Regions from separate parts of the Photobacterium sp. ABD4_091 genome, predicted to be linked through region 4. Evidence: predicted binding sites of a transcription regulator. Region 4 holds the regulator's gene; each other region holds the start of a gene.
What was found. The regulator CRP, encoded in region 4, controls carbon source genes, mostly activating them, when cyclic AMP is high. The targets are predictions, from matches to a motif close to TGTGANNNNNNTCACA.
Positions count from the first base shown of each region.

Region 1 (3,867 bases), 1.4 Mb from region 4:
TCTAGTCGGGGAATTGGTGCGGCAACAGCAATCAAGCTAGCCGCTGATGGATATTCGGTTTGCGTGAATTATGTGGTAAACCAAGCAAGGGCAGATGAATTGGTGAACGCTATCAGGGAAAGGGGAGGCCAAGCCTTTGCTTTTAGGGCGGATGTCAGCGATGAGCAAGATGTTATTGCCTTGTTTGAGGCAACGGAGCAGCAGTTTGGTCGGGTTAATTATCTGGTAAACAACGCGGCAATATTGCAGCCACAGTCAAAGCTGGTGGATATGGATTTTGAGCGGTTTAATCGGATGATGACGGCTAATGTCACCAGTTGCTTTTTTTGTTGCCGGGAAGCCATAAAACGGTTCACAGAGGGCGAAGCAATCGTCAATGTTTCTTCTGCTGCAGCCAGAACCGGTGCGCCGTTTGAATATATTGATTATGCCGCCACCAAAGGCGCAATGGATGCAATGACGAAAGGGTTGTCACTTGAAGTGGCTGGTCAAGGTATCCGTGTCAATGGTGTTAGGCCAGGTTTTATCCATACCGAGATGCATGCCGATGGGGGAGAGCCAGGCCGGGTTGAGCGCTTGGCGCCTAATATTCCATTGCAACGGGGTGGGACGCCGGAAGAAGTCGCCAATGCGATTGCTTGGCTATTGTCTGATGAGGCGTCTTATGTCACTGGTTCGTTTATAGATTTGGCAGGTGGGCGATAGCCCACCTCGAATGTTCTCTATTTCTCTATTTCTCTATTTCTCTATTGCCCATTTACCCAGCGGCCAGCCAGACTCCAACTCCCATCATGAGGGAACCCGCGATGCGGTTTAGCAGCTGTACATTGCCGCGCTGTTGCAGGAACCGGCGCAAAGTACGGCCACCACTTGCGTAAAGCAGCAAACAGCTAAACTCAGTGATAAGGATAATAGTGATCAGCACTGATAGTTGCGGCACCAAGGCATTATCGGTATTGATGAATGGAGGTAGCAGCGAAATCATAAATGCCCAGCCTTTCGGGTTGGCAATGGCGGTAACAAACCCTTGTATCGCTAGTCCGATTGGGGATGTATCCACTTCTTCATCGAGGTTATCCGGAATAGCCAACTTACCCCTTGAGCGCCACATCTGGATCCCCAGCCAGAATAAATAACCGCCCCCGGCATATTTCAAAAACAGAAATACCGAAGGGTAATTCAGCATAATCGCTGCCACGCCAATGACAGAAGCAATAGATACCAATGTCACACCGATAAGCTCCCCCCACATCATCGGCAGGCTTCGGCGAACCCCAATTGTCATACCGAGCGTCATCGACAGCGTCATGCACATGCCGGGTGTTACTGAGACGAAAAAGAAAGTGGGAATAAATACAGCCAAAATGGCGAAGTCGATCATCAAGTAACGTCCTTGCAGTTAACTATACTGACTGGGCAGTGCAGGTTTTTGGTAAAAATAGGCTGCTATTATCTGCTAACTCAATGAGAAAAAATAGTGTGATAAACCGCACGAGCAAACGTTTTTTAGTGATCTGCATCACTTTTTTATGCAACATGAAATTAACTTGATTTTACTTTGTGTGACTGTGATCACTCAAATGATGTTTTTAATCAGCTATCGTAATTATGTGTTTTACGAGCACGAATATGTTTATACCCAAATGATTACCAGAGAGTTGCTTCAACGCTGGAGCCTTCGTATTGAAGCCATTTGGGTATAAACAAAATGAATCAGCCGCTGGCCTCAATTTCCCTATCAGGCGGCAACAATAGAAAGGATATGATTATGTCTGACAACGCAGTATTCCATTTGGGTGTGAACAAAGCAGATCTTAACGGTGCAGAACTTGCCATTATTCCGGGTGATCCAGCGCGTGTAGAAAAAATCGCTAACCTAATGGATAACCCTGAGTTCCTAGCAAGCTCTCGTGAATACACGGTATACCGCGCTAAGTTGGATGGTAAGTCTGTTGTTGTTTGTTCTACTGGTATCGGTGGCCCGTCTACTTCAATCGCCGTTGAAGAATTGGCTCAGCTGGGTGTACGTACTTTCCTTCGCGTTGGTACAACAGGTGCTATCCAGCCACATATCAATGTGGGTGACATGATCGTTTCTACTGGCTCTGTGCGCCTAGACGGTGCGAGCCTGCACTTTGCACCAATGGAATTCCCAGCGGTTGCTGACTTTGATGTGGCAACAGCAATGAAAGCAGCTTGTGATGCCGATGGTGCGAAAGTACACACTGGTGTGACAGCATCAAGCGATACGTTCTACCCAGGCCAAGAGCGCTACGACACATTCTCTGGTCGAGTTGTACGCCGTTTCCAAGGCTCGATGAAAGAGTGGCAGGAAATGGGTGTGCTGAACTTCGAAATGGAGTCTGCGACACTGCTAACTATGTGTGCAAGCTCTGGCCTACGTGCTGGCTGTGTGGCGGGTGTAATCATCAACCGTACCCAGAAAGAGATCCCAGACCACGCGACACTGAAAGAAACAGAAGCACGCTCAATCAAGGTTGTGGTAGACGCTGCTCGCCGTATGCTTGCTGAGTAATTACCACCAAGCACCAAACCAATTTATAGAAGCCAGCTCAAATGAGCTGGTTTTTTTGCTTTTTTACTCGGATCTTTTGTAGTGAAAATAGGGCAATATAGGCTGCAAATTGGGATTAAAATGGTGAATGGGATTTGAATAATTATACAGGCTGTTTTTTGCTCTATTAAAGGTGATATTAACAGGATTTTACTGTTACATAAGAGAAGCTAGCGTTACGTTTGGTCTTGGAAATCGGGATATGACTAGTATGGTCAAACCAGATACCGTGATACTGAGTCCAATAGCCCCTTTATCCAGCGATTATTTCCATTTCTTCAGGTAACAAAGAAAGTTATTTACATACAGTGATCTGCTTTCAAAATACTAAAATAAAGTAAAACTCATACTGTGATATTAATTCCATGAAAAATCTCTATATTGAATTTAATTTCAAGGGTTTATTGAGGTTATTCATTTTTGAATTGTTATTTATTTTACTGAAATTTTTAACTGTGACTGCGATCTATTTTAGTTAAAGTTTTACCTATTATTCTCCTTCCCGCTAAGAAACGAGCTTGTTAATTGAAGTAAACAAACACCACCTGCTCGCAAAATAAGACTCATCAGAGCATGGCATCAGGTGGCATTAGGGGATAATAGAATGACTTTTCGTAAAACGTGTTTAGCCGTGTTGATTGGTTCCGTCGTCGTATTGGCAGGGTGCAACAGCAGCAGTAGCTCTACAGAAAAAGAAGCGGGTTTGCCAAATAACGAGTTTATCAATGTTATAGACCGAACTGGCTCACCGCAGTACCTGCGTGATTATGATCAGTACAGCAACCTGAAATACAACGCTTTTGTCGACAATGGAGCTTGGCATGGCCATCTGCTGCCTGCTGACGAGCAGGGCTATGGCTCGTTTGGCGGTATCATGCAGGTGACCCAGGAGTACGCCCACTTCATGTCTGGCCAGGCGTTCGACAAACTCCATATTACTGATAGCATCAGTGGCGAAGTTTTTGACCTTTCATCAGCCGATGCTGAGGTGTACAGCACACCTGGCGCATTGGTACAAATCCTCACGACTGACAAGCTAGAAGTGCAGATGGTATTGCGCTTTGTGACGGATCGCACCTCACTGGTTGAAACCAAGCTAGCCAATCTGACTAACCAAGACATGGACTTGCAGTTGCTGTGGGACGGCGAGCTGCTGCAAAAAGCACTTTCGACAGAAGGTAACGAGAACCTCACGGTCGAGCAAATGTACCCAGATTACAACCGACAGATCCACACCACAGAGAACGGTATCAGCATTACTTTTGGTGACATGAAAGGAAACTGGGCTATCC
Region 1 is NZ_JBSWWQ010000001.1:2,734,580-2,738,446, forward strand. It holds gene ACXAGQ_RS12600 (glucose 1-dehydrogenase) at 1-705, shown strand, start outside; gene ACXAGQ_RS12605 (LysE family translocator) at 758-1,381, opposite strand; gene udp (uridine phosphorylase) at 1,769-2,536, shown strand; gene ygjK (alpha-glucosidase) at 3,180-3,867, shown strand, end outside.
Region 1: the regulator CRP is predicted to act here: its motif matches at 1,562-1,577, upstream of udp (uridine phosphorylase).

Region 2 (3,867 bases), 380 kb from region 4:
CGCGGATCAAGGTGCGGGACACTTCGGGGAAAGTCATGTACCCGCGCCGAGCCAGGGCATCGAGCAGCGAGGTTTTCCCGGCACCCGGTCCCCCGGTAATAATGATGGGTTGCATAGTCGTTCTTCTTTTTTTGTAGGGTTCAGATACAACAATCCCCCCATGGTAGCACCGATGGGGGGATGGTTTAACGGCTAACAGCTAGCAATTATTTTGCTGAGCGGCTTGCACGCTTACGATCAGTTTCTGTAAGTAGCTTCTTACGGATACGGATGCTTTCAGGTGTTACTTCCACTAGCTCGTCATCATCGATGAACTCCAGTGCCTGCTCAAGCGTGTACTTGATCGGCGGAGTCAGCACCTGCGCGTCATCAGTACCCGATGCACGAACGTTAGTTAGCTGCTTACCTTTCAGGGCGTTAACCGTCAGGTCGTTGTCACGGCTGTGAATACCGATGACCATACCTTCGTATACTTCTACACCGTGGCCGATGAACATGCGGCCACGCTCCTGCAGGTTGAACAGGGCGTTAGTCAGGGCTTTACCTGCTGCGTTAGCAATCAATACACCGTTGTTACGCTGACCGATGGTACCGCCTTTGTGTGGGCCGTAGTGGTCAAACGTGTGGTACATCAGGCCAGAACCAGAAGTCAGGGTCATGAACTCAGTCTGGAAACCAATCAGGCCACGAGAAGGCATCATGAAGTCCATACGTACACGGCCTTTACCGTCTGGTGCCATGTCAGTCAGCTCACCTTTACGCAGGCCGATGTTCTCCATGATACCGCCCTGGTGCTCTTCCACAACGTCGATAGTTACGGTTTCGAACGGTTCCATCAGCTGACCATCTTCTTCTTTGATGATAACTTCAGGACGAGATACCGCTAGCTCGAAGCCTTCACGACGCATGTTTTCGATCAGGATAGACAGGTGAAGCTCACCACGGCCAGATACGCGGAACTTGTCCGGGTCTTCCGTTTCTTCAACGCGCAGGGCAACGTTGTGTACCAATTCCTTCTGCAGGCGCTCAAGGATGTTACGTGAAGTTACGTACTTACCTTCTTTACCCGCGAACGGAGAAGTGTTTACCTGGAACGTCATGGTTACAGTTGGCTCGTCAACAGACAGAGCAGGTAGCGCTTCAACCGCGTTCACGTCACAGATAGTGTCAGAAATCTTCAGCTCGCCAAGGCCAGTGATTGCAATGATGTCGCCGGCAGTCGCCTGCTCAACTTCGTGACGCTCAAGGCCAAGGTAGCCAAGGATAGTACCCACTTTACCGTTGCGGGTTTTGCCGTCTGCACCGACAACAGTCACTTGCTGGTTTGGCTTCACGCTACCACGGGTAACACGGCCTACACCGATAACACCTACGTAAGAGCTGTAGTCAAGCTGAGAGATCTGCATCTGCAGAGAACCATCAACGTCAACATTAGGTGCCGCTACGTTGTCAACGATAGCTTGGAACAATGGTTCCATGTCGTCGCCAGTCTCGCCTTCTTCCAGGGTTGCCCAGCCGTTAAGCGCTGATGCGTAAACCACTTGGAAGTCTAGCTGCTCATCAGTTGCACCTAGGTTGTCAAATAGGTCGAATACCTGATCCATTACCCAATCAGGGCGTGCGCCTGGACGGTCGATCTTGTTGATAACAACGATTGGCTTAAGGCCGTGGGCAAACGCTTTCTGGGTTACGAAACGCGTCTGAGGCATTGGGCCGTCAACGGCGTCAACAATCAGCAGTACAGAATCAACCATCGACATGATACGCTCAACCTCACCACCGAAGTCGGCGTGTCCTGGAGTATCTACGATGTTGATGCGGTAATCATTCCAGTTAATCGCTGTGTTCTTGGCAAGAATGGTAATACCACGCTCTTTTTCGATGTCGTTGGAATCCATTACGCGTTCTTCAACTTCACCGCGAGACTCTAACGTGCCAGACTGCTGAAGCAGTTTGTCAACCAGGGTGGTTTTACCGTGGTCAACGTGCGCAATAATTGCGATATTTCTTAATTTATCGATCTGTGGATTAGACATGGATTCACATTCACTCAGAACATGCAGCGACCGGATGGCGCTACTTGGTTAAAAAAACGGCTCATAATCTAACAGATTTTACGCCAAAACCCACGTAATATGTGATTTATATCACCGCCTTTTTCTTCCTTGCCGCTCTATTCAGGCATTTTCCTGCCCCGCAGACCCACAAACCGCTCGCACAGCCCCCCTTTATTACTTACCTTTTCGCTCCCGGGGCAATTGACAATATGCCAAGGTGGGCTAATGTAGTTACGCGCACCAGAAAAGGGATTACTACACCATTTGCACCATAACAGTGCGCAACATCCCCAAAAAGGTGCAACACATGGACTTATTCAGCCCGGGATAGCCGCTAAGTGCGCTATTTTGGGGCTTTTAAAAGTTGGCACGGTTATAGCATTGTATTAGAGCAATAGAGCAGAACACGCTCATTCCTAATTTGTTGTGGCCAATGCCCAACCTAACACCGGAGGTTACTCAAGATGTCAGTAGAAAACGTACTTGCGCTGATCCAGGAAAACGAAGTTAAGTTTGTTGACCTACGCTTTACCGATACCAAGGGTAAAGAACAGCACATCTCTATCCCATCCCACCAGATCGATGCTGACTTCTTCGAAGAAGGCAAAATGTTCGATGGCTCTTCTGTTGCTGGTTGGAAAGGTATCAACGAGTCAGATATGGTGATGATGCCGGATGCAGCAAGCGCGGTACTTGACCCGTTCACAGAAGATGCAACACTGAACATCCGCTGTGACATCCTAGAGCCTTCTACTATGCAGGGCTACGACCGTGACCCACGCTCTATTGCCAAGCGTGCGGAAGACTTCATGCGTGCAACAGGCGTTGCAGATACCGTTCTTATCGGTCCTGAGCCAGAGTTCTTCCTATTCGACGACGTGAAGTTCGCAACAGACATGTCTGGTTCTTTCTTCAAAATCGACGACGTAGAAGCAGCTTGGAACACAGGTTCTGACTTCGAAGGCGGTAACAAAGGCCACCGTCCAGGTGTTAAAGGCGGTTACTTCCCAGTAGCTCCTGTAGATTCATCACAAGACATCCGTTCTGCTATGTGTCTAATCATGGAAGAAATGGGTCTGGTTGTTGAAGCACACCACCACGAAGTAGCAACTGCGGGCCAGAACGAAATCGCAACCCGTTTCAATACGCTAACGACTAAAGCGGACGAAATCCAAGTGTACAAGTACGTTGTTCACAACGTTGCTCACGCATTTGGCAAAACTGCAACCTTCATGCCTAAGCCACTAGTAGGTGACAACGGTTCTGGTATGCACGTTCACCAGTCACTAGCGAAAGACGGTGTTAACCTATTCGCAGGCGACAAGTACGGCGGCCTGTCTGAAATGGCACTTTACTACATCGGCGGTATCATCAAGCACGCACGTGCAATCAATGCTTTCGCTAACCCAGCAACAAACTCGTACAAGCGTCTTGTTCCTGGCTTCGAAGCACCAGTAATGCTGGCTTACTCTGCACGTAACCGTTCTGCTTCTATCCGTATCCCTGTGGTACCGAGCCCGAAAGCACGCCGTATCGAAGTTCGTTTCGGTGACCCAGCAGCTAACCCATACCTAGCATTCGCAGCAATGCTAATGGCTGGCCTTGACGGTATCCAGAACAAGATCCACCCAGGTGAAGCAATGGACAAAGACCTGTACGACCTACCAGCAGAAGAAGCGGCAGAAATCCCAACTGTTGCTGAGTCTCTGCAAGGTGCACTGCAGGCACTGGACGAAGACCGTGAGTTCCTAACAGCGGGCGGCGTATTCTCTGACGACTTCATCGATTCTTACATCGGCCTGAAATCTCA
Region 2 is NZ_JBSWWQ010000001.1:1,738,246-1,742,112, reverse strand. It holds gene ACXAGQ_RS08145 (AAA family ATPase) at 1-115, opposite strand, end outside; gene typA (translational GTPase TypA) at 207-2,036, opposite strand; gene glnA (glutamate--ammonia ligase) at 2,522-3,867, shown strand, end outside.
Region 2: the regulator CRP is predicted to act here: its motif matches at 2,137-2,152, upstream of typA (translational GTPase TypA).

Region 3 (3,867 bases), on a different contig from region 4:
ATCCAAAACATAACTGGGAAAATCCGAAGCAACTAAGTGTGGCTTAGATCACATTTATTTTGTATGATAAATGAGTTTCTTCATCCAGACCTGAAGGGCTCATGGCATATCTACGTTCTTTCTTTATTATTTTTGCCTGCCTTATACTAGGCAAAGGCATTCAACACCTTACCGGTTTAGCCATCCCGGGTAGTATCATCGGCATGCTGATTTTATTTACCGTCCTCTCTATGGGACTTATCCCAGCTCACTGGGCTATGCAAGGCTGCCACCTGCTTATCCGCCATATGGCACTTTTGTTTGTGCCTGTCGGCATCGGCTTGATGAACTACCTCGATCTCCTTACCAATAACACCCTTATCATTCTTCTTAGCACTATCGGTAGTAGCGTGGTGGTTTTCGTTGTAATTGGCTTGGCAACTCACTATAAGGAAAAACAATGATCTGGCTGCTGACAACTTTAGTCGTGTTCTATACGGCGCGTTTCATTTCCAAGCATATCCAGCACCCGATCGTTAACCCGCTTCTTATCTGTCTGCTTGTGATCATTCCGCTGCTTATGTGGCTCGAAGTCCCCTACGAGACTTATTTCGAACAGAACAAATGGCTTAACGCGCTACTGGAGCCCGCTGTGGTTGCTTTGGCCTTCCCGCTGTATGAGCAGTTGAGCCAGATCCGCAAGAAGTGGAAGGTCATATTCTCGGCCTGCTTGGTGGGCAGTGTACTCTCTATGATTACCGGCGCAGGTATCGCTTTGGCATTAGGTGCTGATGCCCAGCTAACGGCTTCTATCTTGCCTAAATCTGTCACCACACCTATCGCTATGGCCGTTGCAGAGCAAGTTGGCGGACTACCGTCTGTTGCCGCAATCATGGTGATTATTGCTGGCTTGTTTGGTGCGGTATTGGGTTATCCCCTGTTTCGATTAATCGGTGTAAAAGCCCCTATTGCCAAAGGCTTGACCATGGGGACAGTTTCCCATGCATTGGGCACGGCAAAGGCGGCAGAAGAGAATTATCAGGAAGGGGCATTTAGTTCATTAGCATTGGTCATTTGCGGTGTAATCACTTCAATTTTAGCGCCTTTATTGTTTCCACTCATCATGGCAGTGTTTAGCTAACTTGTGCTAGTAATCGAATACAAAACTAAATCACTGATAATATTCTATAATTTTTTTAGAACCTGTGTGACCCGACTCGCATTAATGCAATAACTGCAACAATACATTGATAAATGTGATCAAGATCACTCAAATATACAATTACCAAGCCTACAATGTTTCTCCATACACAAGACGGAGTGAAAACTCATGCACACTAAAGTAATGGATGCTTTAGGCGCTCTACCCGCTGATCTAGCTTCTGCCATCAAACCTGTGTTAGAAGCCGAGAATTTCGATGCCACCTTAAGCCCTGAGGTGTTTGCTCAGTTAATGTCGACAACCAACATGACTGACAGTGAATTGCGTGTTGCATTACTTCCGCTTGCCGCTGCTTATTCTGTTGCTCCTATTTCTAATTTCTATGTTGGCGCAATTGTACGCGGTGAAACGGGTACGCTCTACTTCGGTGCTAACATGGAATTTGTTGGTGCTTGCCTTTCTCAAACGGTTCACGCCGAACAATCTGCTATCAGCCACGCTTGGGTGAAAGGTGAAACCGGTATTTCTGATATCACCATTAACTACAGCCCTTGTGGTCACTGCCGTCAGTTCATGAACGAGCTAACAACGGCTAAAGAGCTAGTTGTACAACTCCCTGAGCGCGCAGCAAAATCGTTGCAAGAATACCTACCGGAATCTTTTGGCCCTGCCGATTTGAACATTACCGATGCGCTGCTGACCAAAGTGGACAACGGTATTGAAACCGAAGCGTCTGAAGAACTTGTTCAGCTTGCTTGCCAAGCAGCTAACCGTGCCCATGCCCCTTACACCAAGAACTTCAGCGGTGTGGCACTGAAAGCCAAAGACGGTAAAACCTTCATCGGTATGTATGCCGAGAACGCGGCGTTTAACCCTAGCCTTCCTCCGCTTCAGGTTGCTTTGATTAACATGAACATGGCAGGTTACCCACTGGCAGAGATTGAAGAAGCCGCATTGGTAGAAAAAGCAGACAGCACTATCAGCCACCTCTCTGACACGCAAACCACACTGGAAGCGTTGAACCCGGATATTCCGCTGTCTTATGTTGCTGCTTAACTTTTTCTGACTGTATAAACCAGATAACTTAAAAAAACCGTCAATTGGCGGTTTTTTTATATCTGTGCTTTTTTTCATTGTTGATTCTTTTCTATTACATAGTGGTTTTCTCTTGCTACCGGTAGGAGTATGATTTTCAAGTTATAAACTCAATCAATCATTATTTCATGTCGCATCAACATAACCCGATCCAAGGAGCCAGCTGGATGATCACTGCTGGCTTGGCGTTTGCCATCGTCAACAGCCTGGCACAGTACCTGAGTATGGTCCTCCATATTCCATCAACCACTGTTGCTCTGTTCCAGTATTTCATCGCTTTGGTCGCTATATTTCCCTGGCTAAGAACCCTAGGGCTTCGCAACGCCCTGCGCACCCAGCATTTCGGCCAGCACTGTTTTCGCGTATTGCTGGCTGTTATCGGTATCCAGCTATGGCTTTGGGCACTGGCCTACCCTGTGCCTATCTGGCAGGGTATCGCCCTACTCATGACTTCGCCGCTATTTGCCACCATTGGTGCTGGCATAATCCTGAAAGAAAACGTCGGTACCGCACGCTGGCTGGCGACACTTGCCGGATTCAGTGGTGCCATGATCATCCTCGAACCTTGGTCTGATAGCTTTAGCTGGGCAACATTATTGCCAGTAGCCGCTGCGTTTTTCTGGGCATGCTACTCGTTGATGGTCAAGAAGATGTCGGCCAGTGAATCACCAACAACGATTGTGGTGTACCTGCTGATCCTTATCACGCCTTACAACCTATTCCTTGCTGTGCCGGAGTTCACTCTGCCGCAAACCGGTTTCACTTGGTTATTGCTTGGCGCAGCAGGCTTGCTAACAGCGCTAGCACAGTGGGCTATCGCCAAAGCCTATGCCATCGCCGACGCTTCATTTGTACAGCCTTTTGATCACGCTAAATTACCGCTCAATGTCCTTGGCGGCTGGCTGGTCTTTGACTGGGTGCCACCAGGGCGCTTGTGGTTAGGCGCTGCGGTTATTATTGCTTCTGTTGCTTTCATTACCCAGTGGGAGAACAAAAAAGCGCGATAGACGGAAAGTTAAATCGCTGAACCAAATCCCCCCCTGATTCAAACTCAATCCTCGGTTGCTTTAATAGCTAAAGCAACCGGGGGTTGTCTTAATCGCACGACAAATCTCATTTATCCACCGTCTACAATCACCCTAACCAATCAGATGTGAGGTTTTCGGAATGTCTTGGCGCGCTTTAGCTTTCTCGTTTTTTGGTGGCGCTCTGCTATCACTCTCTTCAGTGTCGCAAGCCCAATCTTTTGTCACTATCGGTACCGGTGGTGTAACCGGTGTCTACTATCCAACAGGCGGTGCCATATGCCGTCTGGTCAATAAAGACAGGAAAAAACACGGCGTGAGATGCTCAGTTGAATCTACCGGCGGCTCTATTTACAACATCAACAGCATACGTGCGGGCGATTTAGACTTGGGGATCGCCCAGTCAGACTGGCAGTACCACGCTTACAATGGCACCAATAAATTCGAAGCCAAAGGACCGTTTAAATCACTGCGCTCATTGTTTTCTATTCACCCAGAGCCTTTCACTGTGGTCGCCCGGGCAGATTCCGGTATCAAGAGTTTCGAGGATCTCAAAGGCAAACGGGTGAATATCGGTAATCCGGGATCAGGTCAACGCGGGACAAT
Region 3 is NZ_JBSWWQ010000004.1:113,325-117,191, reverse strand. It holds gene ACXAGQ_RS24900 (CidA/LrgA family protein) at 102-443, shown strand; gene ACXAGQ_RS24895 (CidB/LrgB family autolysis modulator) at 443-1,120, shown strand; gene cdd (cytidine deaminase) at 1,310-2,197, shown strand; gene ACXAGQ_RS24885 (DMT family transporter) at 2,365-3,243, shown strand; gene ACXAGQ_RS24880 (TAXI family TRAP transporter solute-binding subunit) at 3,404-3,867, shown strand, end outside.
Region 3: the regulator CRP is predicted to act here: its motif matches at 1,235-1,250, upstream of cdd (cytidine deaminase).

Region 4 (3,867 bases):
CGACAGTTTCCACCGCTTCACCCGTCCGGAGATGGACGTCGAGATCCGCAAGGCCAAAGAGCAAGGCCGCCATATCAGCTATTTCGGCCCGCAGGCCAACGACTTCCCGTTGCTGGAAACCTTCTTCCGTCAATATGGCGAAGACGGTAGCGGCCAGTTCCGCCGCTACCTGCACACGTTTGACGAAGCTGTGCCGTACAACCAAATGCCTGGGACGTTCACCCCTTGGCAGACGCTGCCAGAAAATACCGATCTGCTGTTCTATGAGGGGCTGCACGGTGGCGTGGTCGATGGCGAAGTCAATGCTGCCCAGCATGTTGACCTGCTGATTGGCATGGTGCCGATCGTCAACCTCGAGTGGATCCAGAAGATTGTCCGGGATACCCGTGACCGGGGCCATTCCCGCGAAGCGGTGATGGAGTCCATCGTGCGCTCGATGGATGACTATCTCAATTACATCACCCCGCAGTTCTCCCGCACCCATATCAACTTCCAGCGGGTACCAACCGTCGATACCTCCAACCCGCTCAGCGCGAAGGGGATACCGAGCCTGGACGAGAGCTTTGTAGTGATCCGCTTCCGCGGGATCAAAAAAGTGGACTTCCCCTACCTGCTATCAATGATCCAGGGGTCGTTTATGTCGCGCCACAATACCCTAGTGGTACCCGGCGGCAAGATGAGCTTTGCGATGGAACTAATTATGCGGCCGCTGATCCAGCAGCTGATTGATACGGGGAAGATTGGATAAGAATATTGATGGCTAGAGCATCCTTCACTGAGTGAAGTTGCCTTTGGTCCCATAAAGCCTAATGGTTCTATGGTTCTATGGTTCTATGGTTCTATGGTTCTATGGTTCTATGGTTCTGCAGGATATCTCTTCCCACAGAACCGCAGTACCATAGGGCCTTAGTGCCGCTATGACTCTTCCACTACCTCATACGAATGGGTCATCTCAACCCCTTCGCCCAGCATCAGACATACCGAGCAGTACTTTTCCAGCGAATCGGCGACAGTTTTTGCCACAACAGATTCGTCCAGGTTTTCACCGGTGACCACAAAGTGGAGGTTGGCGGTAGTAAAAATACGCGGTGCCTGCTCGCGGCGAACCGAGTTGATCTGCGCCTCACAGCCGGTAATTTTCTGTCCCGCTGACTTGAGCCCGTCAACCACATCCACCGAGCTACAGCCACCAGCTGCCATCAAAACCAGCTCCATCGGGCTTGGTGCTTTTTCGCCACCATTACCGTCCATGACCACGCTATGGCCGGAATTTGACTGTCCCAGGAAGGTCATATTTTCGACCCATTTGACTCGTGATTGCATTGCTTTCTCCTTACAACTTTTACGGGCTTTCGGCACTATCTAGCAACTGTGTGATCATGTGCACACTTATGACTACAAAATGGCCTTTTCACATAGATCAATATCAAGAAAAGCGCGCCGAAAAAAGATAAAATCTGAACTAATTATTCACGTGAGCTTGCAGCCCAGCGGTTGACTGAATATCCTAAACGACGAACTAATTATGGTTAGGCCCAGCCGCATTTTGAAGGACGTCGTTGTTGGGCAACAAACGCAGAGGAAGTTAGTAATATGGTTCCAGGTAAACCTCAAACAGATCCAACTCTAGAGTGGTTTCTTTCCCATTGCCACATTCACAAATACCCTTCAAAGAGTACTTTGATCCACGCGGGTGAAAAAGCAGAGACGCTCTACTACATCGTCAAAGGTTCTGTTGCGGTCCTGATCAAGGATGAAGAAGGTAAGGAGATGATCCTGTCTTACCTAAACCAAGGTGACTTCATCGGTGAATTAGGCCTATTTGAAGAAGGCCAGGAGCGTACTGCCTGGGTTCGTGCTAAGACCCCTTGTGAAGTCGCTGAGATTTCTTTCAAGAAGTTCCGCCAGCTTATCCAGGTTAACCCAGACATCCTGATGCGCCTATCTGCGCAAATGGCTAGCCGCCTGCAGGTGACAAGCCAGAAAGTGGGTGACTTGGCATTCCTGGACGTAACAGGCCGCATCGCACAGACACTATTGAACCTGGCTAAACAGCCGGATGCAATGACACACCCTGATGGTATGCAGATCAAGATCACTCGCCAGGAAATCGGCCAAATCGTTGGCTGTTCCCGTGAGACTGTAGGTCGTATCTTGAAGATGCTGGAAGAGCAGAACCTGATTTCTGCCCACGGCAAAACCATTGTTGTTTACGGTACTCGCTAAGCCATTAGCTAGCCGTAATACACACCGATCCCCAAAAGCCGCTTCGTGCGGCTTTTTTATTCTCCGCAACACGCCCGTTCCAGTATTCCCGCTTCAACATTCACATTTCATGCTTTAAGGGTATTAATGTCTACGGCATCACTGTTTTTGTGCTTGTATCTACCCCACTTAGTGCTACATTGTGCATATCATCCACAGCACCTGTAATGGAATACCGGTATGGACATCGAACGCTTTTCACCACATAGCACCCATCACTTGCACCGCGGCGTCATTTCGCCCCTTCCCGATACCATTGAAATGACCGGGTTCAGTGACAGCCGCCACTACTTAGAGCAACACGATAAGGTGAAACGCCATCCGCCAGAATCCCACTTGGGCTACCCGCTCGACAGCTTCAAGCATTAATGCAGGTTTTAAATGCTAGGCTCTAAACGCTAGGTGCCAGATTTTAAAAAGGCCTGTGGCAGTCATTGCCAGAGGCCTTGAGAGCTAGAGCTTCGTCCTTGCCAGTATCACCGTCCCCCCTGCTGAGGTAGCTGGACTAGCTAACGTCGGTGCTTTCGAAAATCTTATCTGCCGACGCTTCGACAAAGCCGGTATATAGCTCACCGTCTTCTTTCGGGTAACGCTTGGCAAACTCATAGAAGCCACCGGGGATGGTATAGACCCCATCGGTAAAGCCCACCTCCACCCTGTCAGCCATGGTCGATGACTGCTCGAGCATCACTTCAGGGCTACCTTTGACCTCCCCACCAGAGCTGTTGATGTCAAACCCATTGTGTCGCAGCAGGTGATTGACCTCGGCCACTTCGGTGAACTGCTCAAGCTGGTTGAGGCTGACAGTAAAGTGGTTGGCACCGAAGCCATGGGCGGCAAGCCAGCCTGCGTATTCGCTTTCTGCCACCAACAACTCGTAGGCCGCATAATCCAAATCCCATAGCCGCCCGCCATAGAGGAAGGCCGGATCATGCATCGCCTGCTCGGGAACCTGGTCGACCAGATCCCTCACGGTCTGTTGCAACAGAGAACTGAACTGCCCGACCATCAACTCACTGATAAACACTTTAGGCGCCAGCGGGTTGGGGTGCTCAAAGTGCTCGGCATACAGCTTCTTGGCCTCAAAGTGATAGCGGCCGCAAGGCTTATAGCCAATTGCAATGAACGGGGCTGCCAGACGGTCAAGCCCGACCTTCGGCAGGTTGAATGTCCGCAGCGCAATATGATCATTGAGCAGCGGCTCCTCTTCGGTCAGCAGATCATGAACCTGAGCGGCTGACGGGCACAGGCGCTGGATATAATCCTGCCATAGCCCGGAAAATAGTTGCTCTACCCTTTCCATGTGCTCGCTATCCTCTTTGGCTGGTGATTGATTGACGGCCATCAAAGCGTGATGCCCGGTGATAGCTGGGCGGGAAGCTCAGCCTGCTCACCTTCCATTGATGCCATCGGGTACGCACAATAGTCTGCCGCGTAATACGCGCTCGGCCGCAAGTTGCCTGACGCCCCCGGCCCACCAAATGGCGCATCACCACTGGCTCCGGTTAGCTGGCGGTTGCGGTTCACAATCCCGGCCCGGATATGCTCGATGAAGTACTGCCATTCGCTATCATCGGTCGATACCAAACCGGCAGACAAGCC
Region 4 is NZ_JBSWWQ010000001.1:1,357,671-1,361,537, forward strand. It holds gene ACXAGQ_RS06310 (phosphoribulokinase) at 1-748, shown strand, start outside; gene ACXAGQ_RS06315 (OsmC family protein) at 916-1,323, opposite strand; gene crp (cAMP-activated global transcriptional regulator CRP) at 1,594-2,226, shown strand; gene ACXAGQ_RS06325 (hypothetical protein) at 2,446-2,634, shown strand; gene ACXAGQ_RS06330 (2-oxoadipate dioxygenase/decarboxylase family protein) at 2,771-3,568, opposite strand; gene astD (succinylglutamate-semialdehyde dehydrogenase) at 3,610-3,867, opposite strand, start outside.